3 regions of the Thermoanaerobacterium sp. RBIITD genome follow, and region 2 is predicted to be linked to each of the others. Evidence: riboswitches for the same ligand, from Rfam matches in the RefSeq annotation. Region 2 holds a riboswitch; each other region holds the start of a gene.
What was found. A riboswitch is a leader RNA that binds a small molecule or an ion and turns the genes downstream of it on or off. The one in region 2 is predicted to bind S-adenosylmethionine.
Positions count from the first base shown of each region.

Region 1 (10,964 bases), 940 kb from region 2:
CCAATGTCTATTCCATAAGTGCCTGCACTTATTTTATCAGTTGAGCCCAACTTTTCAGTTTTTAAATTATTTAAGTTTAACTCTTTTACATTATCAAGATTTGTAAAAACACCTTGTTTTGCAAATATCTCAAAATAATCTCTGTCTAGAGCCATTACGCTAACTTCTCCAGCTGCTATTTTAACCATCAATTTTTGTGTTGATGGTGGATCAAGCTGTAGCTTACCATTATTACCTTTACTAAGCATATAAAATTCTACTAGTGCTTGCTTTTTGCCAGGGTTCGTGCCCAATAATTCTTTTGTCACAATATATTCAAAACTCGACTGCTTATCAAGATTTATTGTAGTACCTAACATAGAAAAATCAAATACATAATCTTTGCTATTTATCGCGGAATTTATAAAAGATATGACTAAAATTAATACTACAGTTCCAACTATCATATGTATCTTATAATAATCCCAAATATAGTCTATCTTTTCTTTAAATGTCATATCTTTCATCCACTTATTCTGTTTCAATTGGTAAATCCTCCTCTTATAATAATATCATTTTTCAAATTTCTTCTTTAAATCAATTAGTTGTTGAGGATCATTTGTAATAATTGCATCTATGCCCATTTTTAGCATTCTCTCCATATCAGCTGGGCTATCAACTGTCCATGGAAATAGTTTAACATTATTCTTTTTACAACCTTCTACAACTTCGGGTATAATGTTGAAATAAAAAGGATGTAATGAGTATGCATGTATTCTATTTGCAATATGCCATGGTTCAACAAGGCCGCATTCATATAAAAGTCCTATTTTTAATTTCGGTTCAAGCTCCTTTACATCCCTTACACTATAATGATTAAATGATGAAATAACTACTCTATCTTGAAAATTATAGTCTGATATGCTATTAACAAGTTTTTCCTCAATCCCTGGATATATTACAATTCCGTTTTTAATTTCAATGTTTAGAACCATCCTTTTATTACCCACAAGTTCAAAAACTTCCGGCAACGTCGGTATTCTTTCATTAGAAAATTTTTTATTAAATTTAATTCCAGCGTTTAACCTTTTTAGCTCACTCAAGGTATAATCTTTAACATAGCCGATTCCATCCGTTGTCCTATCAACTCTTTCATCATGGATAACCACTAATTGTCCGTCTTTGCTGAGCTGTACATCAAATTCAATACCATCTGCACCCATTTCAATAGCTCTTTTAAAGGATGCAATTGTATTTTCTGGGGCATTTTTTGAATCACCCCTATGTGCTATAACAAGCGTTTCTGACATATTTAACAACTCCCTTAATTATAAATTTTAGCACAAATTGTACTATTTTCACTATGTAAAAATATTATATATAAACATTTTTCTGAGCCGCCATCAATGATATCATGCTTAAAATACCCTATTGCAATCCTTTTTCCTCTTTCCATATTTGATAAATTTCTTGCTTCCGGCATATTGCTTTTTAGCTAATCAACATTGTGTATCAAGGATTTAATATCATCCGGGATCTTTAAACCATTACCCTTTAAACATACAGGATATGCTCTATTATCTGTATTATACATATAATCAAACTTCAAGTAATCAATAAATAATTCTGAGTCAACTATTTTTTGAGATTTTGCACAGTTATTTAATATATCATATAAATTATTTAGCGAATATCTTCTATAAAGAAGATTATTTTTATCCCAATAATCATAATAAGACTCATAAAAATCAAACGGCTCATTATATAAACTTAATAAGTACTTCAACGCTTTTTTAAATTTCCCGGAATTATAATATTTTTCAACCAAAAAGGCAATCCCCTTCAATTTTGCAAGTTCCTCATATGTAATGCTATTTGTTTGCAATACTTCATACGGAGCTTTACTTCTATATATTAATCCAAATTCTTCAGCATTATCCCTTAGCTTTGTACCCTTTAATAACTTTAAAAATCCCAATTGAATCTCATCTGGATTTAATTCATATACATCATTAAATGATTCCCTTATTGATTTAAAATCGTCGCCAGGTAAGCCAGCAATTAAATCAACATGAACTTTTATACCACTACCTTTTATTAGTTTTATTCCATTTAGCGCTTTCTCTACATCTGTTGTTCTTAATATTTTCGTAAGTGTACTTTTATTTGTCGTTTGTATGCCACACTCAAATTGTATTCTTTTTTCAAGGCCTTTTAAATTACTTATAAAATCACTATTTACGAGTTCTGGATTTACTTCACAGTGAAAAATCGTATCACCATTATATTTATTATTTCTTCTGCTCTTTTTAGATTGCTATTGAAGGATCTATCGATTAACTTTACAATCCTTGCCCTTTTATTCACAATAAGTTTCAGTTCTGTCTCTAATTTGTCAATATTAACATATCTCAGTTAATTATCAAGTGATGATAAGCAGTATGAACATTTAAAAGGACACCCTCTTGATGTCTCGTAGTATATAAGTTTATTAGTAAAATCTTCTCCATCATATGGAAACGGAATATCATCTAAGTTTACATAATCTTTTTCCGGTTTCATTATTATTCTTTCATCTTTTTCTCTATATGCAATACCATTTATACTATCTATGTTTTTATCCGTATTTAATTTCTCTAACAAGTCTTTAAAAGTTTTTTCACCTTCATTTAAAACAACATAATCTACATATTTATTCTTTAAAAGATTTACCGCATCATATGATGCTTCGGGCCCACCTAATAAAATTATAATCTTTTTGTTTATCTTTTTTATATATTCACAAAGATATAATACTTGTTCAATATTCCATATGTAGCACGAAAATTCTACTATATTTGGTTCTCGTTTTAGGATTTCTTTTAAGACGAAATCCATATCATCATTTATCGTTGCTTCGAATAATTCTATATTAAATGATTCACAATATTTTTTAATGTTTCTTATTGCTAGATTCATATGATAAAATTTTGCATTAAGTCCGACTAATAATGCCTTCATTTTTACACCTCTTAATATATACTATAATAATTATAGCACAGGAAAATTCCAAATAAAGTACATTAATAATTTAAATTTTTTTAAAGCCTATAATATAATATATCCATGATGATTATTAAAGAAAGGACAGTGATTATATGCAATTTCTAAAGTTTAACAAATTATGGCTTTGATGCAAATCCAATTCAGAATTATATCTCACGACAAATGGAAAGACAGGCAGACTTATTATCTGTACAGTATTTACATGATAAAAACGTCGTTATAAAGCTTCAAATCGACCTTGCCAAAAGAAGTCTTTCAGACATTGATCCGCCAAAATTTATCGAATGGTTAACATATACACATCCCAGTACTATAGATAGAATTAGAACAGTATAAAATTTTGATTTAAGATAAAAAATAAGGATGGCTACACATCCTTATCCTTATTTTTATTATAAAATTCTTTCTTTATATCACCCAACAAATTACCATCTGTTAAGACGTCTATCCCTGTTTGAGCTAATGCTTTAGCTGCCAATAAAGACATTTCTTTTGCATAATTTGAACCTGCAGCTTCACAAAACTTCTGTGTATGAAGGTCAATCTTTTCTTTTGCAATATTAATAAACGGATGTATAGACGGTATAATATAGCTAACACTGCCCATATCTGTCGAGCCAATAAAACCTTGTTCATATGAAATCTCATTATACCCAAGTCCCTTTAAATTAATTGCAAATCTGTCAGCAAGAATTTTATTTGTAACCAAATCATCAAGTTTAATAGAACTTCTATATGATAATGTAGTTCCCGTTGCTATTTCAGCAGCTTTTCCGCAATTTATTACTTTCTCCACTACTTCATTTAGACAATTTTTGTTCAAAGCTCTTACAAAGAAATATGCCTTTGCACTATCGGGTATGATATTTGGAGCTTTTCCACCATCAGTTATAATTCCATGTATCCTAACATCAGACTTTAATTGCTGTCGTAATGCATTTATATTATTAAATAACAATATAAGTGCATCTAAGGCATTTACACCTAAATGAGGTGCAACAGCTGCATGGGACGGTTTTCCTTTAAAAGAAAATTCTATATCCTGTAATGCTAGTGATGATACATATGGCGTCGTAATGTCATATGGATGTATCATCATAGCAACATCTATATCATTAAAAACGCCTTTTTTAATCAGCAAAGTTTTATAACCTAAATTTTCTTCAGCCGGTGTTCCTATAAGCACTATATTGCCCTTTATTTGATCTGATAAAATGCTTAATGCTATCCCAGCTCCAAAAGATGTAGATGCTATTATATTATGTCCACATGCATGACCCAATTCAGGAAGCGCATCATATTCGAGTATGTAAGCAATTGTCGGACCATTTCTAAAACCTGATTTTTTTGCAACAAATGCAGTGGGTAAATCCTCAATATAATTTATTTCAAAGCCATATTTTTTAATTTTATCAGTTAACAAATTAACTGCATTAAACTCTTTTCCCCCAATTTCTGGATTCTCGTATATTCTATCTGCAACATCAAAAATATCACTTTTTATTTCATCAATTATTTCATCAATTTTATTTTTTAATGATTTTACTGCATTGCTATCCACGAAATGTCACATCCTTAATAAATTATTATATTAAAATATTTTAAAATGCTGGTATTACAGAACCTTTAAACTTCTCTTCGATAAACTTTTTTATCTCCGGTGATTGGTATGCTTTTAATAACTCATTAAGAACTGGTTTTCCTTTATCCTCTTCCCTTATTGCTATAATATTAACATATTGAGAATCTGGTTTTTCCGCAAAAATAGCATCTTTTTGTGGATTTAATCCTAGTGGTAAAGCAAAATTCGAATTAACTGCAGCTGCATCTACATCTTGTAATACTCTTGCAGTTTGTGCTGCTTCTATTTCAGAAATTTTTATATTCTTTTTATTTTCAATTATATCATTGACAGTTGCACCTACATTTTCGCCATTTTTTAATTTAAAAAGGCCAGCCCTCGATAAAAGAATTAATGCTCTAGCGCCATTTGTAGGATCATTTGGTATTGCAATTTTAGCACCATTAGGTAAATCATTTATAGATTTATACTTTTTTGAATATATTCCCATCGGTGCTATTATTGTTTTACCTAGAATTGCTAGTTTTAAATTGTGATCCTTTATAAATTTATTAAAATATGGTATATGTTGAAATACATTTGCATCAATTTCTTTTTGTGCAAGAGCTAAATTAGGTTGCACATAGTCATTAAAGATGACAATTTGAAGATCTATGTTCTTTTTAGCTAATATAGGCTTTACTTGTTCCAAAATCTGTGCCATCGGTCCATCTGTTGCACCAACTTTTAATATTTGCTTCTTTCCGTTTATATTAGAATTACTTGTTTTTGAACCACAGCCTGATAAAATACTAGAAAAAATTAATATAACTAAAATGTACGTTAAAAATCTTTTCACATTAGTCATCCTCCCAAATTTTCATAAAACATTAAATTATTTATATTTAAAATTATTAAATAACTTTAATTTAATCTCTTATACTACTATACTGCTTTCAACCTTCTCCAATTTACTGCCATCATTTTCATTCATTAAAACCTTGTAAAAACTTTCAATATTGATGAATTTACTGTTTTCAAGCACCTCCTTTAATGAATCTATATCTGATTTATCAGCAATAAATATTGCAATAAATGTATTATTTTCATAAATTTGATTAATAAATGAAATCCCATTATCACTAAAAATCGTAAATAGATTTTTTAAGCTGAATTTACTTTTGATTTTTAACCTTATATAATAAGTATTTGTTAGATTATTATTATATACATATTTAGTTTCTTTAGTAATTTCTTCATTTATGTTAAACCCAAATAGGATATTAAGTAAATCACTTACGATTGCGTCACCTGTTGGCAATTGTCCCGCACCTTTACCTATAAAGATATATTCTCCAAAGTTATCTCCGCGAACAATTACTGCATTTTTAACGTCATTTATATGTGACAGAACATTGTCATTATTAATTAGAACTGGTTCAACTCCTGCATAAATATTACCATTGACATTTTTGGCCCATGCAAGCAATTTTACAGTATAATTTAGCTTTTTAAAATACTCAATATCCTCTTCTTTTATTTCATCTATACCTCTTCTGTATATAGAATTTACTTTGATATTAGCTCCAAAAACTTTCCGTATTAATATTACAAGTTTATATAATGCATCATACCCCTTAATATCATTGTCGGGGTTGCTTTCTGCATATCCTAAAATTTGGGCCTGCTTCAAAGCTTCCAAAAAGCTGCATTGCTTATTTATCATCTGTGTTAAAATATAATTTGTTGTTCCATTTACAATGCCACAAATATAATTTATATTATCTGTAACATTTAACTTTTCTATTTGATGGATAATTGGAATTGCACCTGCAACACTTGCCTCATACTTTAATTGGACTTTAAATTCTTTTGCAAGTGAATATAACTCAACTCCATGTTTTGCAATTAATTCTTTATTAGCTGTAATTACATGTTTTCCGGCATATAAAGCTTTCTTTATATATTCATAAGTTGGACTTGTTCCTCCAATAGCTTCAATTACAATTTTTATCTCTTTGTCATATATAATATCATCGATATTAACAGTAAGTATTCTTTCTATGCCATTGATGCCTCTTTGTTTATTAAGATGTTTAACAAGTATCTTTTTTATATTAACTTCATATCCGGTTTTCTCTTTAATTAAATTTTTTCTTGAATTTATTATCTTAAAAGCTCCACTGCCGACAGTACCAAGACCCAATAGCCCAATTTTAATTTCCATTGTTAAATACCCCCCAAAATTTAAAGCCCCCTTCGATGATGAAGAGGGCTAAATGTCCGCCGCTCCTCTCATCTTTCAAGGTTTCCCTTGCAGGATTTGGCACCGGGCGCATCAGATGATTGATGCCGGTTGCCGGGTTTCATCGGGCCAGTCCCTCCACCACTCTTGATAAGAGGCTTTATTAATATCTGATTTTCATTTAAATAAATATTATCATTTTATTTATATTATGTCAAGTTAATTCATTTAACGGCAGCCATGAGAAATAAGTTTTTTATGATAGACTTATATGCTAAAAATATATAACTATAATTTGTATATTTGATAAAGGCTTGTTCTGTTTAAGCTCAGAAGCTCCGCTTGCTTACTTATACTGAGTTTCTTATTACCCCTTTCTTTCATGTTTATGCGATCTTCACGGGATTTAGAGTCTTCCAGATTTTTTAAGCCACGTAATTTCATACGATAGTTGTCCTATTTGTCTTAGCAATTCATACTTCTCTTTTTCATAAGACTCTTTTACTTTATCAATTTCATCTGTCCCTTTATCAAATGCTTTTGCCGCATTTGATAAAAATTCTGCTTTCCATCGGCTCAATTGATTTGAATGAATTTTATATTCTGCTGCAATTTCATTTAATGTTTTTCTTCACGCAGAACCTCAATTACTATTTTCATTTTTTCTTCCGGTGTAAATTTTCTCCTTTTATTCTTACTCTTATTCTAACTTATTTTTAACATTTTGTCTGTATTAATTTATGGTATCATTATAGTGATATATTCAAGTTAGATTGCAACTGTTAGTGATATAAAAATAGTTCTTGAAGATTGCTTAAATGAAAGTATCTAAGATTTGTACAAGTTTAAAAACTTTAAAATGAGGAGGTACTTTAATGGAGATACAGATAGGTATAAAAAAGCAATTTAGATATTTGGCTTTACCAATTATTTGGCACATTTTAGATTTATTTTTGGCTAGTAGTATTAGTAAGGTATATAGGATTTATCTTGAATTTGTGTTTTACACAGGGTTATCTTTGTATTTTATAGCAATTGGTTCCATCAGTTTCAAAAGTTTATTGGATGAGTAGAAAAGTGGAAAAACGTTCTGGAGACTTGTTTTATATACTATAATAGGAGAAATAATTGCCTTTGGAATTGGAATGACAATTTCAGTTATGTTGCCACATGTTGATGCTGGTATAAATGTTTATAAAATAACTGGATGGCCATCATTTATAACTTTTATCATATCAACAATATTTCTCTTCCTTCAATAGCTGAAGAAGCCTTTTATAGAAAGGAATAATAAATTTTAATAATAAAATTTTACTTACTTTATCCTCCATTATCGGAATTATATTATATGCAAGTGGTCACTCACTAAAGCCTTTAGTACTATTAATTTCAGCTATCTGGGGTATCCCATTTACTATATCATATGTTAAATGACTGCGCACTTTATATGCAATCTTTTGGCAAATGGTGCAACTGCCATCTTTATTGCAGCTAAAATGTTAAAAACATAGAACAATATAATAAAACAATCTGATAAAGTAAAATTTTTGTAAAGAAATGTTAGGTAATGTTGATACATGGATGATTTTTTAGGAAGATTATTTCTCACAATTGGTATTCTATTACTTTTTTTACTATTAGAAATAATACTAAAATATTTTCCTCCTAAAATGATAAATAATTTTTATGGCTAGAGACGATTTTGGTAATGTGAACTATACAGCATCTAAATTGGAATTTATATTTTTTGCTTCTATTATTACAGTTATTATGTTATATCGCAGTTAAATATTCGCAAACAAAAAGTAAAAAACAAATTTTTCATGGCGTCTATGATATTATGGGAGGAATTATTATATTACTCTTTGATATACCCGTTTCTACTGTTAATTAAATCAGGATACTTCCACTGAAAGAAAATTCTTTATCTCCTCTTTCATAAGAATTTCCATTTTTTAATAAATGCATTTAGTAAATTTTCTAATTGATTTCCAAAGTTATTTTACGCTATGCTATCCATAGTAAGATAGAAAGGTAACCTCTTACTATTTCTTATTGACATTAATTGAGGCTACCTTATTTTTCTCTATTAGTCAAGTTATTTACACAAAATATTATACATCATCTCAGATACTTTTTAATTACAACTTATATTTTATTTTTAAATACATTTCTATAGAAATAAATATTCTACGTTTTTTAAATTCAATTCAATTTTTGACTCATCAAAAACATATGGCGACTTTGCTTTTAAAGTTATTTTGCCAGTTTTTCTTTTAGATTTAACATAAACTGCTCCTCTTCCTGCTTCCAATGTTAATGGGTTTTCACCAATAAGCTCACCATTCTCATTTATTTCAAATATTACTGGTATATTAGCATAGGGTAAAACAGAATCATTTCTATCAACAACAGCTACAGTTACTCTTGTGCAATCTCCGCCATCAGCATAAAGTTCAGTATCATCAGATTTTAAAATCAATTTATATGGTTTATCATATGGCCTTAATGTATGTTTTGCAACTTCAATCCCGTTTATAATTCCAATTGCCGAAATTTCAGCATTATTGACTCGCACATCCATATAGTCAATTCCGACTTCTTTTAATGAAACTTCAAATGGAGGATGTGGCAAGCTAGGAAAGTCAACCCTGTTTGGAGACAACAACTTTAAAAATTTATTATTAATATATAAACTTACTGAATCACAGTTACTAAATATCAGTAATTTATCTCCATTTTCTTCTTCAAAAGACGGAATTAGGTAAGAAGCTATGAATACATACGCCCCATATAATTGTGGGTCTGCCTGACTTCTGTAAAAATGTGCTGCAAACTTTGGAAGCCTAAAAATATCAGACACGCCATGATAGCATATATTATCTCCAGAGCCAAATGCGCTTGTAGTGTTATAGTCAAATGCACACCATCCTGATGCTCCTGCCATGTTTGGTATTCCATATTGTTTATCTTGAATAAGAGCATGTAATCTCGCATGGTTAATAAGCCTTTGTAAGTTATCATATGATTTTGTTGGATACATATGACCAAGATATTCAGTTACTAAATATTTGCTGTGGTTAGGTAATTGTATTTTTCCCTCTAAATTGTAGATAAAGTCATTATATGTAAAAACGTCCTCGAGTTTTTCGCTGTCTCTCAAATACCTAACACCACCTGTTGGCCTGCTTCTATCCAAGGTATGTGCTATTTTATTTGTTTGTGTATAAAATTCATGGTCATCAAGGGATTCATTTATTCTTACACCCCACATAAATATGCATGGATGGTTTCTATCTCTTAATATCATCTCTTTAACATTTTCTTTTGCTATATGTTTCCATTCATTGTCACCAATATGCTGCCATCCAGGAATTTCTTCAAAGACTAATAGCCCTATTTCATCACATCTTTCTAAAAATGAAACAGCTTGCGGATAGTGTGATGTTCTAACATAATTAAGCCCTAATTCGTATTTTAATATATCAGCATCCTTTCTTTGAACTCTATCTGGCATCGCACCTCCAACATATGGGAATGTTTGGTGTCTATTCAGCCCTCTCAATTTTAAAGGTTCACCATTGATATAAAACTTACCATCATCTCCAAAGTAAACAGTTCTTAAGCCTGTCTTAAATGTATAATCATCCAAAACTGTATTATTAACAATTAGTTTTACTACTACACTATAAAGATGTGGATGATCTGGATGCCATGTCAGTGGATTATCGATTTTGATTTTCTGAATAATTTCTTTTTCTATCTCCTCAACATCAATAATTGAAGATGAACACACCTCTCCATCTTTATTTATAATCTCTGTCAATATTTTAGAACCGTTTATCTTAGTTCCCTGTAATGTCGTTGAAATTAAAACCTCTGCAGAATATTTATCCAATTTATCAACAACAAAATATACATCTTTTATATGAAATTCATTTACAATTTTAATAAAAACATTTCTATATATACCACCAAAAAGCATATAATCTACAATATATCCTTCAGGAGGTATCTCAGGATGTTTATTTGAGTCAACCTGAACTGCAATTAAGTTATCATTATCACCATATTTAATATAGTTGGTAATATCTAATTCAAAAGGTGTGTAACCGCCTTTATGTTCACCAACAT
Region 1 covers NZ_LT906662.1:131,151-142,114, forward strand. The annotation lists gene CPG45_RS00660 (ABC transporter substrate-binding protein) at 1-524, opposite strand, end outside; gene CPG45_RS00665 (glycerophosphodiester phosphodiesterase) at 552-1,289, opposite strand; gene CPG45_RS18380 (DUF4080 domain-containing protein) at 1,475-1,957, opposite strand; partial or broken gene CPG45_RS18385 (B12-binding domain-containing radical SAM protein) at 2,048-2,251, opposite strand; gene CPG45_RS18390 (B12-binding domain-containing radical SAM protein) at 2,395-2,979, opposite strand; partial or broken gene CPG45_RS00675 (M48 family metalloprotease) at 3,148-3,360, shown strand; gene CPG45_RS00680 (M20 family metallopeptidase) at 3,392-4,585, opposite strand; gene CPG45_RS00685 (MetQ/NlpA family ABC transporter substrate-binding protein) at 4,626-5,444, opposite strand; gene CPG45_RS00690 (homoserine dehydrogenase) at 5,523-6,812, opposite strand; SAM riboswitch class I at 6,878-6,987, opposite strand; partial or broken gene CPG45_RS00695 (transposase) at 7,137-7,490, opposite strand; gene CPG45_RS00700 (hypothetical protein) at 7,706-7,903, shown strand; gene CPG45_RS00705 (glycoside hydrolase family 2 protein) at 9,004-10,964, opposite strand, start outside.
Region 1: it holds a riboswitch for S-adenosylmethionine, as region 2 does, so the genes downstream of both, CPG45_RS00690 (homoserine dehydrogenase) here and CPG45_RS12470 (methylenetetrahydrofolate reductase) in region 2, are expected to answer to the same signal.

Region 2 (10,964 bases):
TGATTCTATTTAATTGTTAATATTTGCTCTTCATTTGTATCATTTATTTTAATACAAAATACCCCATTATCAAAATTTGTTTCACATTTATCGTTGTGTTCAACCTTCATAGGCTTTTCTTCAAATCCATGGAATCTTAAAAGATATGATGTCCTACCAGTCGTATATCTTTTTGCCAAAGGTCTTATTGTAAAATTGATGCCATTATCTGTACGTTTTTGTTCGAAACAAGTTATTCTATATTCTCCCTCTAAGTACTTTTTGCTTATACCGTCATCCTCATAAAGACAATATTCAGAATCTTCACCTAAGTAAATGTCTAAGGTAAGAGTATCAACTATTTTCTCTCCTACGTAATTCATAGCGGGTATAGAGGGAATAATCGCTCCAGACTTCACATATATTGGCAATGTATCTAATGGCGCATCAGCAATTATATATGAATTCCCCTTATATTTTTCATCTGTCCAATAGTTGAACCATGTGCCTGCAGGAATATAAACACTTCTCTTATATGTTGACGGTCTATAAATTGGTGCAACCATTATGCAGTCACCAAATAAAAACTGATTACACAAATTATGTACATTCTCATCTTCAGGATATTTCATTACAAGTGGCTTCATTATAGGCAACCCCGTTTTAGAAGCTTTATAAAATTCGTTATAAATATACGGCAATAATTTGTACCTTAAACTAATATATTTCCTACAAATATCCTCAACTTCTTTACCAAAAGCCCATGGCTCATGTGGCTTTGTGTCTATTTCAGTATGTGCCCTAAAGAATGGCGTAAATGTCCCTAACTGCATCCAGCGAGCAAATAATTCTGGTGATGCATTGCCTTGGAATCCTCCAACATCACCACCTACAAAAGGTACACCTGACATACCAATATTCATAAGCATAGGCATTGATGAATCCAATTGCTCCCACCAGCTGTGGTTATCACCCGTCCATACGGCAGAATATCTTTGTATACCTGCATAAGCAGACCTAGTTAATATAAAGGGTCTTTCATCAGGCTTTATCATTTTAAAACCTTCGAATGTAGCCCTGCACATATTTAAGCCGTAACAGTTATGATATTTTCTAAAAGTAGCTGGATGACCATCATTTTCCATTATTACATCATTCGGTACAGTACATTCTGTCCTTTTGTTAGAATTTATAGAAAAATCACTTGGTTCGTTCATATCATTCCATATCCCTGAAACACCCTTACCCAATAACTCGGTGTGCTTTTCAGCCCACCATTTGCGTGTCATTTCCCTTGAAAAGTCAGGAAAAGCGGCTTCTCCAGGCCATACTTTACCTATATATACTTCACCTGTTAGCTTTTTACAAAAAACACCTTTCTCTATGCCATCTCTATAAACTACATATTCTGCATCCTTCTTAACACCTGGATCAACTATTGTAACTACCTTGAATCCCTTGTCTTTTAAATCTTTAAGCATTCTTTCAGGATCAGGGAAGCGGTTAGGGTCCCAAGTGAAAACCCTAAAACCATCCATGTAGTCAATATCTAAATAAATAACATCACAAGGGATTTCTTTCTCTCTGAAAGTATCCGCTAATTCTCTAACAACTTCTTCTGGATAGTAACTCCACCTACATTGTTGGTAACCCAATGCCCATTTTGGTGGTAAATACATTTTCCCTGTAAGGTCTGTATATGTACTTATAACCCTTTTTATGTCAGGACCATATATGAAATAATAATCCATCTCACAATCATTTACCTCAAATGTATAGTATTCGGAGCTTTCTTCACCTAAATTAAAAACTATTTTACAGGTGTTGTCTACGAATATGCCCGAAGCATATTGCCCATTAAAATTTATAAGAAAAGGGATACTTTTATAAAGAGGGTCTTTTGTTGGTGTATGTAATGGATCATCGGTATTCCACATAACATATTTGTAACCTTTTTTATCCAAAAATCCTGTCTTTTCACCAAGGCCATAAAAATGGCTATTAGGAGCGATTCTCTTTTTGCATTTTAAAGAATCCTTCGTCCAAGAGAAGCCATATTCCATATCTTCTGACAAGATATTTTCATCAAAATCATGTATTACGATTCTTCCATCATTTTTATAAATATTAACCCTTATTTCACTTGTAGACACAGTGAAATATTCGCTATTTACCTCAACGCTAAAATCTTCTGTTGACATCTCATTAACAACGGCAAAAGAGGGGATATCTAAGAATTTACTTTCCATATTAAAAGTTATTCTTATGCAATTTGAAGAAAGAATCTTAATTCTCATAATACCTTTGTATGTGCTAAATAATAGGCTGTTACCATCTCTTTTAAAATCATAAACTTCACCAATATACCATATTCTTTTCGTATCCTTTGTTTCCCAAAAACTCATAATATTCTCCTTTCATGCAATTAGTTCGTTATTTCACTGATTATATTACCCTTGTACCTGTTAATTATTTCCACAGATATGGTAAATGAATCAATTTTATATTCTTATATTCATTATAACTTCTCCACTTTTATTCCTCAAGATATTTAAGAACACTGATTTGTAAAGTCAATAAATCAAAATCCACTTCGGGATAAAATTTCATAAATTTTTTTGTTTTGCATCTTATAGAAAGTAATATATTTAAAATATCTAATCTTTTCTATACTTAAAAAAGTAAACTAAGACTTTTTCTCTTATTAAGTATTTGCCTCTTTTTTTAATATAGCCTAGACATTTTTAGATCAAAAAATAAGCCGGAATTTTTCCGACTTATATCATAAAATTTGTCTATTCAGCTTTAATTATATTTCCTTTTTCATCAATTTTGACATTTAATAATTTATTATACTTAACCCAATTATCTTTATACTTACGGTAATCTTCGCTAAGCACGCTCAAGTACTTATCCATATTTATATCTTTCATCGTAATCATCAAATTCTCCAGCATCTTTATAATTTCTGGTGAAGATTCATTTATATCGTTTATGTTCTTTAAAAAATGTTCTTTTGAATCATCCATTTCCGAGTCAGTGATAGATATCCACTTCTTTGATATCTTTTTTGCTTTATCTTTATATTTTTCAAATTCTTCTGCATTTATCTTTTTATATATTTCATTCATTTCATCTGTATATTCTATATTTTCAATATTATCAAGGCGATTAACTAATTCAAGCCATGCTTCTTCCTTTTCTGGTGTATCTATTGGTTCATTTAGAAATGGACTATAAAGTGCAATCAAAATCTCGCCAAAATTACCAGGGAATATTCTTAACAATTGCCTTTTTATAAAACCTTCTTTAGCTTTATCATCCATATCAAGAGACTCTTTAAGAGATATCAAATTTTTTGTGATCTCTGACATATCATCAGTAATATTTAATGTATCGAGGCATAGTTTAATCAAACATTTACACTTTTCAATCCTCTTTGATTCATCTTCAAGATTCATTAGATGTTGTTTAAGCTTATCTTTCATTAGCTCTGGATTTAATATGACTTTTTTTATCTCCTTTACTGGCATATCTAATTGTCTTAAAGTTGCAATCTGTATCAATTTGTCAACATCACTTTGAGAATACTCACGATAGTTATTATCTGGATTAATATCGGGTTTTATCAATCCCTCATCTTCGTAATAATTTATTGCCTTTTTTGTGAGCTTTGTGATCTCCATTACTTCACTTATTTTCATCATAATCCCTCCTTGATTTTATAATAAGCCAATACCTGAGGTCACAGTCAAGGGATTCTAAAATTTTTTGCTAAAAAATTAGTAGTATTTATTATTTATTCAATATTATCTATATACTATTTTAATCTTTGGATCTCTTAAAAGGTAAGTGTTTAGATAAAAAAATCTTGATCTGCAATAATATATTGTTTTTATCTAAAATTGCTCTATAGCAAATTTCTCTCTTTTCAATTTTAAAATACCAAAGTTTATACAAACATTTGCTTTTATCTCATTTAACTATCATCCCCCTTGATAGTTTTTGTATTTCTTTAATTTATTCAGCCAGAGGATAATGATACTATATAATACAAAAATTCCTATATTTTCATCAAATTAGGTACGATGATGTTTAGTAATTTCCTGCCACAATGACTCCGTAAATTTAGCCGCAATTTTTACAGCTTAAATTATCTCTCAAAAAAAAACTATCTGCAATTCTTACAGCATCTTGTGCACTTTTGCCGTAATAATCAGCACCTATCTTTAATGCATATTCTTCTGTCAGGACAGCACCGCCTACCATGACCTTTACGTCCGCATTCTGTTTAAGCAGCTTAATAATCTTTTCCATGTTAAAAAGCGTTGTCGTCATTAATGCGCTTAATCCCACAAGCGATACATTTGAACGCTTTACCTCTTCAAGAATTACTTCACCTTTCACATCTTTACCGAGGTCAATAACATCATACCCATAATTTTCCAAAAGAACCTTGACTATGTTTTTCCCTATATCGTGTACATCACCTTCTACAGTTGCAAGAATTATCTTACCTTTAGATACTGTACCTTTTGGCAGCCTCTCTTTTATTATCTTAAAAGCTCCCTGGACAACTTCTGCAGAGCTCAAAAGCTGCGGCAAAAAATAAATACCCTTGTCATACTTGTCGCCTACATCTTTTAATGCAGGTATGATAATATTATCTACTATTTTAAGCGGTTCCGCACCTTCGGCCAAAATATTCTCAACAATATTTTCAATTTTAGCCTTTTTACCTTCTAAAATATGATTGTATAAAAGTTTGTCATACTCTTCATTTTTTATATCTTTTTTAGAAGATGAATTTTTCACAGGTGTATTACTGCCATATATTTTTAAATAATTTATGCAACCCTTATCTTTGTTCATTAATACCATAGATGCCCTTAATGTATTCATCATTACATCATCGCATGGATTTATAATGGCAGTATCAAGCCCGTAGGATGCCGCCATTGCTAAAAATGCCGAATTAATTAATTTCCTTTCAGGAAGCCCAAAAGATACATTGCTTAAGCCAATTACGGTATTTACACCCAATTCACTTTTAACAAGCTTTATAGCTTCTAAAGTTTCTTTAGCCGCTTCTTGCTCTGAAGATACTGTCAAAACTATACAGTCTATTAAAATGTCATCTTTAGGTATACCATATTCTTTGGCAGTTTCAACAATTTTCTTAGCATTCTTTAATCTCTCTTCTTTATTTTTTGGAAGTCCGTTATCTCCTACAGTAAGCCCTACAACACATGCGCCATATTTTTTGACAATCGGCAATACTTCTCTTAAACTTTTTTCTTTTGCACTTACAGAATTAATTATAGGTCTGCCCCTTAAAATCCTCATTGCCTTTTCTATTGCTTTAATATTTGTACTATCTATCTGCAATGGAATATCTACTGCATTCTGAATCTCTGATACAGCCTTTACCATTATGTTTTCCTCATCTATACCTGGAACACCTACATTTACATCAAGTATGTCAGCATTCGATTTTTGCTGCCTTACCGCCTCATCAACCGCAAGGCTTATATCTCCTTCCTTTAATGCTGTGCTCAAACTTTTCTTCCCTGTCGGATTGATACGCTCACCTATAACCCTTAAAGGGTTATCCCCACCTATAAAAATTGTCTTTGCATTTGATGATACGGCTGTAAATTTATTAACGCGTACATATGGTTTAAAACCTTGGACAACACTTTTTACCAATCGAATATACTCAGGTGTTGTACCACAACATCCTCCGACTATCGATGCACCTTTTTTAATAAGTTCAGGGAAATAACTTGCAAAGTCATCAGGCATCAGATCATATACAGTCTTGCCATCTTTAATTGCTGGCATGCCTGCATTAGGCTGTGCAATAATAGGGATACGTGATACTGTAGACATTTTTTCAACTATATTAACCATCTTATCAGGACCTGTTGAGCAATTTACGCCAATTGCATCAAGCCCTAACCCTTGCAAGCTTACAACAACAGTTACTGGGTCTGAACCCATTAACGTCCTTCCATCCTCTTGAAATGTCATTGTACAAATTACCTTCATGTTTGTATTTTCCTTTGCCGCGAGGATAGCCGCCTTTGCTTCAAGCATATCAGACATTGTTTCAATCAAAACAATATCTGCACCAGCCTGTTCCCCTGCAATTACAACTTCCTTGAAAATCTCATAAGCTTCTTCAAATGCTATATCACCGTAAGGTTTCAGAAGTTCACCGATAGGTCCTATTGACAGTGCAACACTTTTCTCCTGTGCTGCATTTTTGGCAATTCGGACAGATTCACCAATTATTTTAGCCGTTTCTTTTTCAAGGCCGTATTTTGCCAATTTAGCTCTATTAGCACCAAAGGTATTTGTCTCTATCACATCTGCACCTGCATTGATATATGATTTGTGTATGTCAAATACAACATCCGGATGAGATATATTCATATACTCAGGACATTCACCGGTTTTTAGCCCTCTTTCCTGAAGTTGTGTTCCCATAGCTCCATCAAAAATTATTATCCGTTTCAACAGCTCTTTAAATATGTCCATATGCTGACCTCCATTTTAATTTGTCTCTACCTTCTTTTCTGAAAGCTTAAACTCCATATTATCAATTCTACTCGCTATATCAGCAACAACATCTACTTTTCCAAGCGGCATAACATGAATACCGCCAACATTGTTTCTTATATTCTTAATAAATTCGACGGCTATATTTATTCCTTCTTCTTTCCCTTTTATTTTTAATTTTTCAATTATATGTTCTGGAACATCTATTCCTGGAACTTTTTTATTTAAATTAACAGCCATTTTATAGCTTTTAAGAGGGAGTACGCCAACAAGTACTGGTATATTTAAAGCTTCTATCTTTTTTATAAATTTAAACAAAATATCTTCGTCATAAACCGGTTGTGTTTGTATAAAGGCAACTCCTGCATCTATTTTGCTTTTTAATTTGTCAATCGCTTTTTCAGTCAAATCATTGGGATTTGCAGTAGTTCCAATGCAAAATTCAGTAGATGACTCCAACTTGTTTCCACTATAATCATAACCGTTATTCAGAGAATTTACAATCTTTAAAAGTCCAATTGAATCGACATCGTAAACTCCTGTAGCTGTAGGTGTATCACCACGTGACGGATCATCTCCAGTTAAAGCAAGTACATTTCTGACACCAAGGGCATATGCACCAAGGAGCTCTGATTGAAGCCCAATCAAGTTTCTATCGCGGCAAGTAAGATGAAATATTGTTTCAATATTTAAGTGATTCTGCAAGAGATGCGCCAAGGCTATAGGGCTCATCCTCATGTTTGCCATAGGACAGTCTGTTATATTTAAAGCATCTACAATGCCTTTTAATTTTCTCGCTTCTTCAATTGTCTTCGTTATATCTGCTCCTTTTGGCGTGGAAATTTCAGCGGTAATTATAAACTCACCTCGGTTTAATTTATTACAAAGGCTTTCATCTTTAAACATCATAATCTCCTCCACAAAAAAATTCTTTAAAAAAACAAAAAATCTCTTCGCCAAAAGAAGAGATTTGACTTCTCTCATCTTTCAGCGATACGCTGCTGGAATTAGCACCGTGATATCCGGTTGCCGAGTTTCATAGGGCCAGTCCCTCCACTACTCTTGATAAGAGATTTAAAATATTAACTTGTTAAACTATATACTACAATGTATTTCTTAATATGTCAATAAAATTATTTTTTATACATTACAATAATTTAGTAAGTTTAATGTTAAGATTAGTCAAATACTTAATTTATCCTATACTTTTTTCAAGTTCGATTTCATCTCTTATTGGGATTCCATTATCCGCGATAAGCGGTATTTCAGGTTTTATTTTTCTTGCTTCATCAATAACTCCGGGATAAACGGCTTTTATTTTAAATCCTTTTTTTTGATAAAATCCAAGAGCATTAAGATTGTCATTTGTTGTTATAAGCCATATCCTATCACATCCCTCTTTTTTGGCTATCTCCTCAATTTTATTTATTAATGCAGTTCCAATACCTGCATTTTGTTTAAAACTTTCAAGAATTACAATTTCACACTCATTATTTTTTATGATATGCCCTATCATACCTATTACATTACCATCTTCATCATATGCAAAAAAACCTTTTAAATCTTCTGGCTTGTACACAGTATTATGTACGACAATAATTTCAGAACCCCAGTTTAGCTTTATGAGTTTTTTAAATATTTCATAATCCTCAATCACCTGAATTTGCATAACAACATCATCCTTACTAGCTTTTATTCCTTTACTCACTCTTCCAATTCATGTTGAAAAAGGTATTTTACTTGGTTATAGTAACATTATACTATAATTCAAGAAATAGAAAAAGGTCTATACGACATCTTTTTCGATAATATAATAACTTTCTGCACGGGATGTAAGCCATATTGTAAAACCCCCAGCATAATTTTTTATCCATTCCAAGCAAACTTTATATAACTTTTCGATTATGGTTAGATAGCTGCTTTATTCAAGTATTTGATTTTCATAGTAAAGAATTTATTAAATTATGTAAAAAAATAAGCCAGGACCTATCCCTGACTGCATTATCTCAATTTTTATATTCACTGTTGCTGTCAGTTATTTGTTCAAATTATGTGACTTTTTTATACCATATTCTCATTTTAAATTCAACATATGAGTAAACTTATATTAATATTTATCCGTAACTACCCCTAATGATGATGCTTTAATAAAAGGTAAGCCACGCAGCGATTTTAAGGTTTCTGCAGTACCTGTTACAACGACGCCTTGTATCTTGATGTTTTCCTTTTTTATTTTTCCATCTTTGTCTTTTAGATTGTCGTAAATCCTTTTAACCTCCGATTTGATACCGTTAACCTTATGATTATCTGTTTTAAGTTTTTCTATATCCTTTATATTATTTTCAAGAACACCTATAAAAAATTCTTCCGGATTTTTTATTAAATCACCATTGCTATCATAAACCTTTATTCCATATGCGGCTTTTTCAGAACATACATCTGCTGGATTATCCACGACAATAGATTTTCCATTTGGGAGTTTTTGAATATTTTCACGGGGTTTATGTGCTTCTTTTTCTTTGCTATTTAAATCATCAATCCAATACCATGTTAAAGTTACATTTTTGGGCATCATGTTATTTACTTCGTCGATGCTATATTCCTTGTCAAAAGATAATGCCATCTCAATATATTTGTCATTTCCTATGTCTTCTAATAAATTTAAGTCATTTTTGTATGTCTTGTATTTTACATACGGATAGAAAAAAATCATTTCCCTCTGTCCAAGTTCGTTGTACGTTGGTTTATTTAAACTGTCTTCATCAAAGCTTTTTCCGAATACTATAGCCGGTGAATTAATAGCCTGTACATCGACAGTGTTAAAAAGCCCGTAACTGTATTCCTGCTGACCTGTATAAACTACCTTACCTTCTATTATCTTGTAAGTTGAATAAACTGTTTTACCTCCAAAAATTCCTTCATACCTAATTGATTTTCCCATGTACATATCAGGGGCAGATATAATATTAAATAGCGACAAGGCCTCATCTATTAAAGAACTTTCCGACTGTGTTACTTTGTTTCCTATAAAGATACTGCTTATTGAAACAATCCCTATAACTATCAAACTTATAACTATAGTTCTTAAAATAGAGCGCCATTTTGCCCTTTTTACTGCTTTTTCAAATTTATCCTTCTTTGTGCTCTCAAAAATATCATCAAGATCTTTCTCATCATTATTGCCATTTCCGTTTATTTTTTTTTCATCTGCCATAGTCTAATACCTCCCATAATTCTTTAAATTTAATTCTTGCGCGATAAAGATATGTCTTTACTTTGCTTTCATCCAAATTCAAAATATTGCCTATTTCCTTATAAGATAAACCGATAAAATATTTAAAAATTAAAAGGGTTCTGTAACTTTCCTTTAATAAGCCAAGAACTTTTTGTACGTTTGCCTTCAGCTCTTCATTAAGCACATGGTCTTCTATCATACCATCTGAATGCAGGCTTGAAAGTATTCGATCGTCAAGTCCAATCTCCTCCTTCTTTTTCTTGTTATACAGGTTATAATATCTGTTTATTGATACCTTAAACAGCCAGGAAGAGATTTTTTCACCATCTAATGAATCAATGTACTCAATAGCTTTACATATGGTTTCCTGTACGATATCTTCCGCATCCTCTGAGCTCGCACCTATTTTCATCAAATACCTATGTATTACAAACATTTCTTTTAATAAAAGATCTTCTAACCTCTCATCTTTCATGTTTAACCTCCCTTAAATTTAAGGGTAAAAATGCCGTCATTTTTATAAAAGGGTCATGCAGTTAACTGCTTTCATTAATATAACAATTTAAGAAAATAAATGTATACACTTTTTAGATTTATTTTATGCAATTTATCAATAATCTCTGCTGTATTTATATTAATTGTCAATTAGTCGCCTCAAAAAAATTAAAATACTCTCATTTTTATACTATATGAGAGCATTTTATTTGTTTTATTAAATTGAATTTTAACAAATAAATCTATGTATTTTTGAATGTCTTACAAATTAATAAATTTATATCTTTCTTTAATCCCCATGAAATATTTATTATTTATTTAGTATTTTTCAATAATCTTATCGCAAAGTTCAGCGTATTGCTAAATATAATGCTCTTCATTCTAACTGTGTTTCCTTTTGAGCAAAACTACGCACTCGATGTGTGAAGTGAATGGAAACATGTCAACTGGTTGAACTTTTTCTGTTTTAAAACCATTGTCTTCAAGGTATCTTAAGTCGCGCGCTAATGTTGACGGATTGCAAGATACATAAATTATCTTTTCCGGTTTCATTTTTGTACAGGCTTCAAGTACGGCATTGTCGCAACCTCTTCTGGGTGGATCCACTACAATTACATCTGGTCTTATGCCTCTTTTATATAGTTTTGGCATTACCACTTCGGCTTTTCCTGCTATAAATTCAGTATTTTTT
Region 2 covers NZ_LT906662.1:2,590,224-2,601,187, reverse strand. The annotation lists gene CPG45_RS12485 (glycoside hydrolase family 31 protein) at 6-2,384, opposite strand; gene CPG45_RS12480 (MerR family transcriptional regulator) at 2,775-3,683, opposite strand; gene CPG45_RS12475 (homocysteine S-methyltransferase family protein) at 4,108-6,522, opposite strand; gene CPG45_RS12470 (methylenetetrahydrofolate reductase) at 6,538-7,449, opposite strand; SAM riboswitch class I at 7,521-7,615, opposite strand; gene CPG45_RS12465 (GNAT family N-acetyltransferase) at 7,739-8,212, opposite strand; gene CPG45_RS12460 (anti sigma factor C-terminal domain-containing protein) at 8,651-9,757, opposite strand; gene CPG45_RS12455 (RNA polymerase sigma factor) at 9,747-10,253, opposite strand; gene rlmD (23S rRNA (uracil(1939)-C(5))-methyltransferase RlmD) at 10,655-10,964, opposite strand, start outside.

Region 3 (10,964 bases), 1.4 Mb from region 2:
TATAAAAGATGGGTATATTGAAATATCTTCAGGAAAACTTACAGTTAAAAATCCTGTTAATTGCAGTAACTATGCAAAAATTATTGCCAATAACCCAAATGTCGACATTTACAAAAATAGCATAAAAATGAATGGAATTTTTAAAGTTAAAGAAGAAGATAAAATAGAATTAATATATAATAACATACAACCTTCTGTAGAAATAGATGTAGAGTTATCAAAAGATGAATTAGAAGCAAAATTAATAATTAAAAAAAGCCCTGGTAAAACTTTTTATATAAAAGATGTTCCAAAATGTAAAGTATTAAATCTTAATATGTTTTTGGATTTTAAAGAAATACCTGTTCCAAAAATTGATTTTGACAAGTGCTATAATAAGTTGATTGAGTTAAAAATTATGCCTGATTTTATTGACAAAAAGGCTATATATAATTTGATTAATTCTCCTTATGGTGGTACTTCTATAGTAGCCAAAGGCAAAAAACCAATTAACGGAAAAGATGCTAAAGTACAATATTACTTTAAAAACCATCCCTACCGCAACCCAGAATTTTTAACAGAAAATGATATAAATCTATATGATCATACTATCATTCCAACCGTAGAAATTGGTGATTTACTCGCTGTAAAAACATTGCCGCCTTTGCCTGGTATTGATGGCATTACAATAACAGGAAAAATAATCAAAGCTAAACCTGGTAGAGATATTCCTTTTACTTCTGGAAAAGGAACTTCTTATTTAGATAATGGTACAAAAATTATAGCAGTATCCTCTGGCCGACCAATATTAAAAAATGGTGAAATATCTGTTATTCCGATATTGATTATTTCTAATAATGTAAGTACTGAAACAGGAAATATATATTTTGATGGCGATGTTATAATAAAAGGTGACGTTCTTGATAATATGAAAGTAATTTCAGAAGGAGATATTATTATATATGGAAATGCCTTACATTGCACTATTAAGGCAAGTGGCAATATTAAAATTTTAAGCAACGCTATTAATAGTAAGATAATTGCTGGTTCAAATATATTGATACATACCACAATATCACCGGCATTTGAATCTATTTTGAGTTATTTAGGAGAAATTATTAAAAGTCTTGGCTCTTTAAAAGATTTTAATTATATTAAAAAAAGAGCTTTATTTATAAAAATAATATCTGATTATAGCTCTAAAGTTTTATCAAAAATTGATGAAATTGAAAATATAATAGGTTTATTAGAAAGCGAAGAAAAAAAAGAAATATCACTGTTTGTCAAAAAAATAAAAATAACATTTTTTAGCATAAGTAATTTTGTACCTGATTCTGCACTTTTAAAACTAAACACGCTCTACAAAGAGCTTGATAATTTTATTTTATTATTAAAAAATTCATATAGCAAATATGGTAACATAATCTTTAATTATGCTCAAAACTCCCTAATTTTATCAAATGGAAGTGTTTATGCTACCGGCAATGGTTCTTTTCAAAGCAAAATTATTGCGAAATATTCAATAATATTTCATAAGCCTTCAAGTATTGTAAGAGGAGGATTATTAATAGCCGGTAAAAAAATGAAATTGGGTATTGTAGGCTCACCTGCAGGTATTCCAACATATTGTAAAGTTATTGATAAGAACGGAAAAATTAGTACAAGTTTTTGTTATGATAATGCAACAATTAAAATCGATCATAATACAAAAGTATACAATAATCAAAAATAAAAATCTTTAGAACTATTAAAACATAATGCTTTTATTATCATAAAAAATGTGATATAATAAAGTTAGCGAAGCGAAATTAAATGCGGTTATAAATATATAAAAAAAACCGAAAGCCCGGAGATTACTTCCGGGCTTAAAATTTATCTATTGAAGGCAAGTTTTTTTAAGATATCTACTTTATCAGTTCTTTCCCAGGTAAGGTCGAGGTCAGTCCTTCCAAAATGGCCATATGCGGCAACTTGTCTATATATAGGCTTTCTTAAATCAAGGTCCCTTATAATTGCAGCTGGTCTTAAATCAAATACTTTCTTTACAATATCAGATATATCTTCATCGGGAATTTTGCCTGTGCCAAATGTATCTATATTTACTTCTAGTGGTGTAGCAACACCTATAGCATATGCTAATTGTACTTCACATTTATCAGCAAGTCCCGCAGCAACTATATTTTTAGCTACATACCTTGCAGCGTATGTTGCTGATCTATCAACCTTTGTAGGGTCTTTGCCTGAAAATGCTCCACCGCCATGTCTCGCATATCCACCATATGTGTCAACTATGATTTTCCTTCCTGTGAGTCCACTGTCACCTTGCGGACCGCCAACTACAAATCTTCCCGTCGGATTTACAAATATCTTTGTATTTTCATCTATCATCTCAGGTGAAACAACGGGTTTTATGACATATTCTTTGATATCCTTCTCTATTTTATCATGATCAACATCTGGTGAGTGCTGTGTCGATACAACTATTGAATCGACCCTTTTGGGTACGTCATCGACATATTCTATTGTTACTTGTGTTTTTCCATCTGGCCTTAAATATTCTAGTGTGCCATTTTTTCTTACTTCTGAAAGTTTTTTCGCAAGTTTATGTGCAAGTGAAATAGGAAGCGGCATTAACTCTGGTGTTTCATTGCAAGCATAACCGAACATCATACCTTGGTCACCTGCACCTTGTTCTTCTATGTCATCATGTGACAAGCCTTTTTTTGCTTCTAATGCTTTGTCAACGCCAAGTGCTATATCCGGTGATTGCTCATCAATGGATGTAAGTACCGAACACGTATCGGCATCAAAGCCATACTTTGCACGAGTATATCCGATATCTTCAATAACCTTTCTAACTATTTTTGGTATGTCAATATAGCATTTTGTAGTTATTTCGCCCATGACCAAAACCATTCCCGTTGTTACAGCTGTTTCACAGGCTATTCTCGCATATGGATCATTTTGTAATATCTCGTCAACAATTGCATCTGATATCTGATCGCATATTTTATCTGGGTGCCCTTCAGTAACAGATTCTGAAGTAAAAAACTTTCTCATCTCATTCATTCCTTTCTTTTAGGGTTCAATAATACGAACACTTACATTTCTATATGGTTTTTAGGTTTTAATAATTGAAAGCCTATATTTTTAATTAATAAGCCCAGAGCAAAATAAAACCTCTCCAAAAGAAGAGGTATTTTTTACCCTCATCTTTCAGAAGAAAACTTCTGCGAGAATTAGCACCTTGTCATTTGACAGGTTGCCGGGCTTCACAGGGCTCTTCCCTCCACCTCTCTTGATAAGAGTTCTTCGCTATTTAACTTTAAATATAATAACATAGTATACAAAAGAAGTCAAATATATAATCAATACATATCATATGTGAATGGTTGATATTAATTCAAATTAGTAAATTGATGATATTCAATATCAAGCCGGTTAAAAATCAATATTCACACATTTGATACATTAAATATCCTAATTTTATACTGCATTAAGTTTGTCTAATACTAAGCTTGCCTTAAATGGATATATCGCATCAACAGGACATTTTTCTACACAGGCCATACATGATATACATTTGTTATAATCGATCTTTGCAAGATTATTTGTAACATGTATAGCATCTGATTCACATGCTCTCTCACAGGCTTTGCATCCTATACATCCAACAGAACATACTGGTCTTACATCTTTTCCTTTGTCTGTGTTTGAACATATTACCCTTGCCTCGCTATCTGCATCTACAAGTTCGATGATATTTTTAGGGCATACGTCTACACAAATGCCGCAAGCTGTACATTTATCTTCATAGACAACAGCAACACCATCTTTGCTTACATGTATGGCATCAAAAGGGCATGATTTCTCGCAGGTTCCAAGTCCAAGGCAGCCGTACCGGCATCCTTTTGCACCCTCCTGGTACAGTACCGCAGAACGGCAATCATCTATACCAAAGTATCTATATTTTTCAACTGCATTATTTCTTGTGCCATTGCACTTTACAAAGGCAATAAGTCTTTTTTCATCTATGTCTGCAGCAATACCAAGAATCGCACTTACTTTCTCGGCAACAGGTGCACCACCGACTTTACACCCATTTGCAGGTGCATTGCCAGATGTTACTGCATGTGCAAATCCATCACAACCTGGAAATCCACATGCACCGCAGTTTGCACCTGGAAGAACATTCCTCACTTCTACTTCTTTCGGATCGACTTTTACTTCAAACTTCTTTGATGCATATGCAAGTACTAGCCCAAAAATTAGTCCCATTCCTCCAAGGCTAACAAATGGTAAAAGCAAATATGGTAATATTCCGCTCACATCCTACACCCCCTATATTAATCCTTGGAAGCCGAGAAAAGCGATTGATAAAAGTCCTGCACCAATAAGTGCAATAGGAAACCCATCTAATACCTTTGATATCGGAGCAAGCTCAAGCCTTTCTCTTATTCCAGCATATAAAACAATTGCAAGTGTAAATCCGACGGCAGAGCCAAATCCATTTACAACCGTTTCAATGAAGTTATAGTTCGACTGAACATTTAATAATGCAACACCAAGTACCGCACAGTTTGTCGTTATAAGTGGTAAATATATGCCTAGTGCCTGATATAGTGCAGGGCTGGATTTTTTTATAACCATCTCAACAAATTGTACAAGTGCCGCTATAACTAATATAAACGCTATCGTTTCAAGATATGATAAACCTAGTGGAACAAGTATCAAATAATAAACAAGATACGCAATAGCAGAAGCTATAGTCATAACAAATGTAACAGCTATCCCCATTCCAAGCGCAGTTTCAACTTTTTTGGAGACGCCAAGAAATGGGCATTCGCCAAGGAACCTTACAAGTACAAAGTTATTCACGAGTATTGAACTAATCAGAATAAGTATAAGCTTTGTCAGCATGTGCTACACCTCCAGCTAAGGCCTTCTCTTTTCTCTTTTCTTGAATACTTTCCATCAGCCTGAAAAATCCAAGTAGAAGACCAAGTGTAATAAACGCACCTGGTGGCATTATAAATATTAATGCCGGTTGGAAATGCGGTCCAAATAATGATACCCCAAGTATAGAACCATTTCCAATTATTTCTCTTATTGAACCCAATATAAATAAGGCTAATGTAAAACCTAATCCCATTCCAAGGCCGTCTGCAGCAGCATGGGCTATCGTATTTTTATATGCAAAGGCTTCAGCTCTTGCCATAATAATACAGTTGACAACTATAAGTGGAATGTATATGCCAAGCGCCTTATCAAGGGCCGGTGAAAACGCCTTTATAAGCATGCCAACTATTGTTGTAAATGTAGCAATAACAACGATAAAAATAGGGATTCTAATTTTATCAGGTGTAACTTTTCTCAAAGAAGATATCAATATATTTGAAAAGAAAAGCACAAATGTCGCTGCTATACCCATCGTTATGCCGTTAATAGCAGCCGTCGTAACTGCAAGTGTCGGACACATGCCGACTACCTGTACAAAAGTAGGGTTCTCTTTCCATAAACCATTTTTAAATGTATTAAATATACCCATTAAAATCACCTCACCTATTCGATCCTGCAATAACTTTAAATGCTTCAATAGCTGTATTAACACCCTTTGTTACAGCCTTTGATGTTATTGTAGCACCTGTTATTGCCTGTATCTGATTATCCTGACTTGGAGCTGTTTTTACGACTGTCAAATCTTTATCTGTTTTTTTATCTTTGTATTGTCTATTCCAATTTGGATCAATTGATTTTGCTCCGAGTCCAGGTGTCTCTGACTGATTTACTATCGTTATACCTGTAATTTTCCCCTCTTTATCTATACCAATCATCTCTTCTACAGGTCCACTAAATCCTTGCGGTGCAACTTTAATAACATATCCTGAGACATTGCCGCCGGATTTTCCTTCATTTATTTCTTCTATTAACTTTGGATCTGGCGATAATTTAGGATCACCAGAAGTATCAAATTTAAAATTGTATTTACTTAAATCAATTTTCGTATATTGATCAGCTTTAAGCACTGCTTTCATTGCTTCCATATTTGTATTTTCTTTCTGCTTTGCTATAGGCTTTTCTGTTATATAGTTAAAGAATCCAAGTACTATTGCAGCAATGCCTGTAATCAATAAAAGGGTTATTCCGGTCTTCAAGATATCATTTTTATTTTCCATTTGCTTTTACCTCCCCGAAAACTTTTGGTGCTGTAAATTTATCGATGAGGGGTGTTGCTATATTCATAAGGAGTATCGAATATGACACACCTTCTGGATATCCACCATATAGCCTAATAACAGATGTAAGTATGCCACAACCAATGCCAAAGATAATCTGCCCCTTAGGTGTCACCGGCGATGTCGGGTAATCTGTCGCCATGAAGAAGGCGCCAAGAATTAATCCGCCAGCCATGATATGGTACAAAGGATTACCGGTAAATACGCCATTCTTTCCGAGTACCCACGTCAATACAGCAACAGTCAATATATAGCTTAATGGTATCCTTAATGTGATGACTCTTCTGTATAGAAGATATGCTGCACCTATCAATAGGGCTAAAATAGATACTTCACCTATTGTACCGCCTTTTGCGCCAATAAACATATTCCACAGTGAAGGCAATTTCCCTGATGCTTCTATGCCTTTCATAATAGCAAGAGGTGTTGCACTTGCTACACCATCAACTGTAAAATGGCTCATAGGCACAGGCCACGATGCAAGCAAAAATGCCCTTGCAGCCAATGCAGGATTCATAAAATTGTACCCAAGTCCGCCAAATATTTGTTTTACAATGGCAATTGCAAAAATTGATCCAATCGCTGCAATCCACCATTGTATAGTAACAGGAAGATTAAATGCCAAAAGTATTCCTGTAACAACTGCGCTAAAATCATTTATTGTTATCTCTTTATGTGTCAGCTTTTGAATTATAGCCTCTGTTGCAACTGAAAATACAACACATGTCAGTGTTATAAATAATGCGCGTAATCCGAAAAAAATTATTCCGGCAATTAACGCAGGAATTAATGCTATGATAACATCAAGCATTATCCTTTGCACATCATCATCTGTTCTAAAATGTGGTGATGACGTGACATAAAGTTTATTTTCCATCTTTTGACCTCCAGTCGAATATAGTATTTTCATGATTATAATAATTATCTTACAAGTATTTTACTAGTGTTTGAGATTCATTGACTCAAGAGCTTCGCCTATTATGACATATCTTACGAAAGACCTTTCCTTTTGATTTCTACTTTTTGCGCCTTTTTAGAATCTCGCGCTTTGCAAGTCTAATAGACTCCACAAGTGGTCTTTTTGAAGGACATACGTATGAGCAGCTTCCGCATTCTATGCAATCAACCGCATGGTACTCCTCACATTTTTCAAAGTCATCTTTAAGTGCATATGCACTGATAAATAATGGCAATAGATTCATAGGACATGCATCAACACATTTTGCACACCTTATACAAGGTTTTGGATTTTTGAGTGTCAATATATCCTCAGGAAATACAAGGATACCTGATGTACCTTTGATTACTGGTACGTCAAGCGAATACTGGGCGATTCCCATCATAGGTCCACCAGATATCACTTTACCAGGATTTCCTTTAAAACCACCACAGTATTCAATAAGTTCCTTAAATGGTGTACCAATCTTTACAAGGAGATTTTTGGGATTTTCAACACCTTCACCTGTTACAGTTACGACTCTTTCAATAAGTGGTTTGCCAAGCTTTATAGCATCTGATACAGCACAAGCTGTTCCAACATTGTCGACTATAACACCAACATCAGCCGGTAATTTTCCTGATGGTACTTCTCTTCCTGTTATCGCTTTTATTATGTGCTTTTCAGAACCTTGCGGATACTTCGTCTTTAAAACAGCGACTTCAATGCCATCATATTCTTTGCAAGCCTTATTCATCTCGTTTATGGCATCAACTTTATTATCTTCAATTCCGATATAGCCTTTCGAAACACCTAATGCTTTCATTATTACTCTCATACCGTATACAATATCCACAGCACGTTCTAACATCAGGCGATGATCAGCAGTTAAATACGGCTCACATTCAGCACCATTTAAGATAACTGTATCAATCTTTTTATCTGGTGGCGGATTTAACTTTACCATTGTGGGGAATGTAGCACCGCCCATACCAACTATTCCCGCTTCTCTAACAATATCACGTATTTCTTCAGGTTTTAAATTATTTACATCCTCTTTTGGCTTAACACTTTCATCATAAATGAATTCACCATCTGATTCAATTACGATTGATTTTGTTAATTTACCTCCAGGTGATGGTCTATCTTCTATAGCAACTACCTTTCCAGACACACTAGAATGTACTGGTGCAGACACAAAACCATTTGCTTCACCTAGCTTTTGTCCAACTTTCACATAGTCATTAATTTTTACTAATGGAGTACATGGCGCACCTATATGCTGCTGCAAAGGTATAATAACCTTTGATTTTGGCAAATATTCTTCAATAAAATTTGAGCTTGATAATTCTTTTTTATATTTGGGATGTATACCACCAATAAATGTATATACTCGAGCTTCCAACAATTACACCTCTTTTTACGCAAATTAGAATCGATAATTTACCGATATTATAATATAAATTCGACATTATAGCGAAATATCCTTCATTGTTATTTAAATAACAAAAAAAAGTGCTTGAAAATCTTCAAGCACTAATTTAGGGGTTCTTTAGTATCGGGGATTAGAATAGTATTATTTTAGAATTCTATGAATCTTTCTCTTGGTACACCACAAACCGGGCATTTCTCCGGTACTGTGTCAATCGTAGTATAACCGCAAACAGGACAAATGTATACTTTTGAAATCTTTATATCTTCACCCTTTAAAGCTGCTTCCTTTGCATCTTTGTACATTTGTGCATGTAATTTTTCTGCTTCCCATGCATGATTATAGCTCTTATTTGCGCCTTTTTCTTCCTGTAAATCTGCTACTGCTTTATATGCCGGATACATTTCTTCTACTTCAAATGTCTCACCAGCTATTGCTTTATCAAGGTTTGCTACTGTATCTCCAACTTCACCAAGCGTATTATAATGATTTGTTGCATGTACTCTTTCTGCATATGATATAGCTCTAAAAAGTTTTGCTATATTTGGTTTGCCTTCCTTCTCTGCTACATCTGCAAATATCTGATACTTCATATGTGCCTGGCTTTCACCAGCATACGCTGCACTTAGATTGGTTTTTGTCATTTCTCTCATTTCAATTTCTCCTCCTTAAATTTTTTAGTCTAAAACCTTGTCCCCAGGTTTCCAACCTACAGGACAAGCATGACCTGTTTGAAGTGCATTTAGCACTCTTAATATTTCATCGGCATTTCTACCGATTACTGGCTCATGTACAACTTCATAATCAACTACACCGTCCGGGTTGATAATAAATGCTGCTCTTAGCGCAATGCCAGCATCTTCCATTAAAATTCCGTATTGTTTTGTAACTTCCTTATTATAATCCGAAATTAAAGGGTAATCAATGCCACCAAGGCTATCGATCCAAGCTTTGTGTGAATATATACTATCTGTATTAATACCTAAGATCTCTGCATTTAACTTATCAAAATCAGCTTTTCTTTTATTAAACTCTGGTATTTCCGTTGAACATACAGATGAGAAGTCAAGTGGATAAAAGAATAGTACAACCCATTTACCTTTATAATCACTTAAGGATATCTGCCCCTTTGTGCTGTCTAATTTAAAATCTGGAGCCTTCTTGCCTACCAATGACATATGTAACACCTCTTTTAATATTTTTTATTTACTCATTTAACCTAAATTTGATAATGATATGTAATTTTAAAAGGGATAAGTATCACTATTAAATACCATCTATCTATTAATAATTATTTTCCCTTTACAAGTTCTATTATACATCATATATTTTCCATGTCAATATGTTTATTAAAATTTTTTATAATTTATTTTCGACTATATAAATACACACAGGTTTATTTAAAACAATGATCTAAATAAAAATTGCAATAAAAAAAGACCTAAACGGTCTCCTTATAATATGGTGGAGGGAGATGGATTCGAACCATCGAAGGCCGAGCCAACAGATTTACAGTCTGCCCCCTTTAGCCACTTGGGTATCCCTCCATATTTTATTATTATACACCATTAAGTTATTATTCAAAAACCTAAGATTTTAAATAAAATAAATGGTGGTCGCAATAGGGCTCGAACCTATGACCCCCTGCTTGTAAGGCAGGTGCTCTCCCAGCTGAGCTATACGACCACAATATGGTCGGGGTGGAGGGACTTGAACCCCCGACCCCATGCTCCCAAAGCACGTGCGCTACCAACTGCGCTACACCCCGGCGTCTTGCGACATATTTGATTATAGTAGAAAATAAGCATTTACACAACATTTATTATAGCCTTATTTCGGCGATTTAAAACAAATATCTCCGTCTTTTTTGATATTTTTCAATAATACTCTGTTTTTTCTTTAGTATTAAGTTTTACTAGAGTGGCAATACTATATTATCATGTTTTTTTTAACATGACCGTAATATGAAAAAGATAAATTTAGGATATATATAAAAATATCATATTAAAGTATTTTAGGAGGGATATATTTGAAAATTAAAATAGCAATAAACATAGGAATAGCGTCAATATTGATGACATCATCTATATTTATGCCGAGTGTAAAGGTAAATGCTTACACGATAATAAATAAATCAGAAATTGAACATGTTTTAAGTAAAGGTGTAACACAAAAAAATATTACATATTTTACGACAGAGGGTTTCATCAATGTAAATGTCCTCAATATTGACTTAAATGATAAAAACACAGCACTGTCGACAATTTTTAATCCCTCAGGTTTTAAAAACAGAATGAATGTTGAAGGTATGGCAAATGGCAATGGAGCTATAGCTGCAGTAAATGGCGATTTTTTTGACACAAAACAAGGGTTTATACTT
Region 3 covers NZ_LT906662.1:634,969-645,932, forward strand. The annotation lists gene CPG45_RS03080 (flagellar assembly protein A) at 1-1,711, shown strand, start outside; gene metK (methionine adenosyltransferase) at 1,852-3,039, opposite strand; SAM riboswitch class I at 3,186-3,287, opposite strand; gene CPG45_RS03090 (RnfABCDGE type electron transport complex subunit B) at 3,466-4,308, opposite strand; gene rsxA (electron transport complex subunit RsxA) at 4,321-4,899, opposite strand; gene rsxE (electron transport complex subunit RsxE) at 4,868-5,527, opposite strand; gene CPG45_RS03105 (RnfABCDGE type electron transport complex subunit G) at 5,538-6,155, opposite strand; gene CPG45_RS03110 (RnfABCDGE type electron transport complex subunit D) at 6,145-7,092, opposite strand; gene rsxC (electron transport complex subunit RsxC) at 7,232-8,560, opposite strand; gene CPG45_RS03120 (rubrerythrin family protein) at 8,734-9,237, opposite strand; gene CPG45_RS03125 (peroxiredoxin) at 9,262-9,762, opposite strand; tRNA gene CPG45_RS03130 (tRNA-Tyr) at 10,047-10,131, opposite strand; tRNA gene CPG45_RS03135 (tRNA-Val) at 10,195-10,270, opposite strand; tRNA gene CPG45_RS03140 (tRNA-Pro) at 10,277-10,352, opposite strand; gene CPG45_RS03145 (phosphodiester glycosidase family protein) at 10,614-10,964, shown strand, end outside.
Region 3: it holds a riboswitch for S-adenosylmethionine, as region 2 does, so the genes downstream of both, metK (methionine adenosyltransferase) here and CPG45_RS12470 (methylenetetrahydrofolate reductase) in region 2, are expected to answer to the same signal.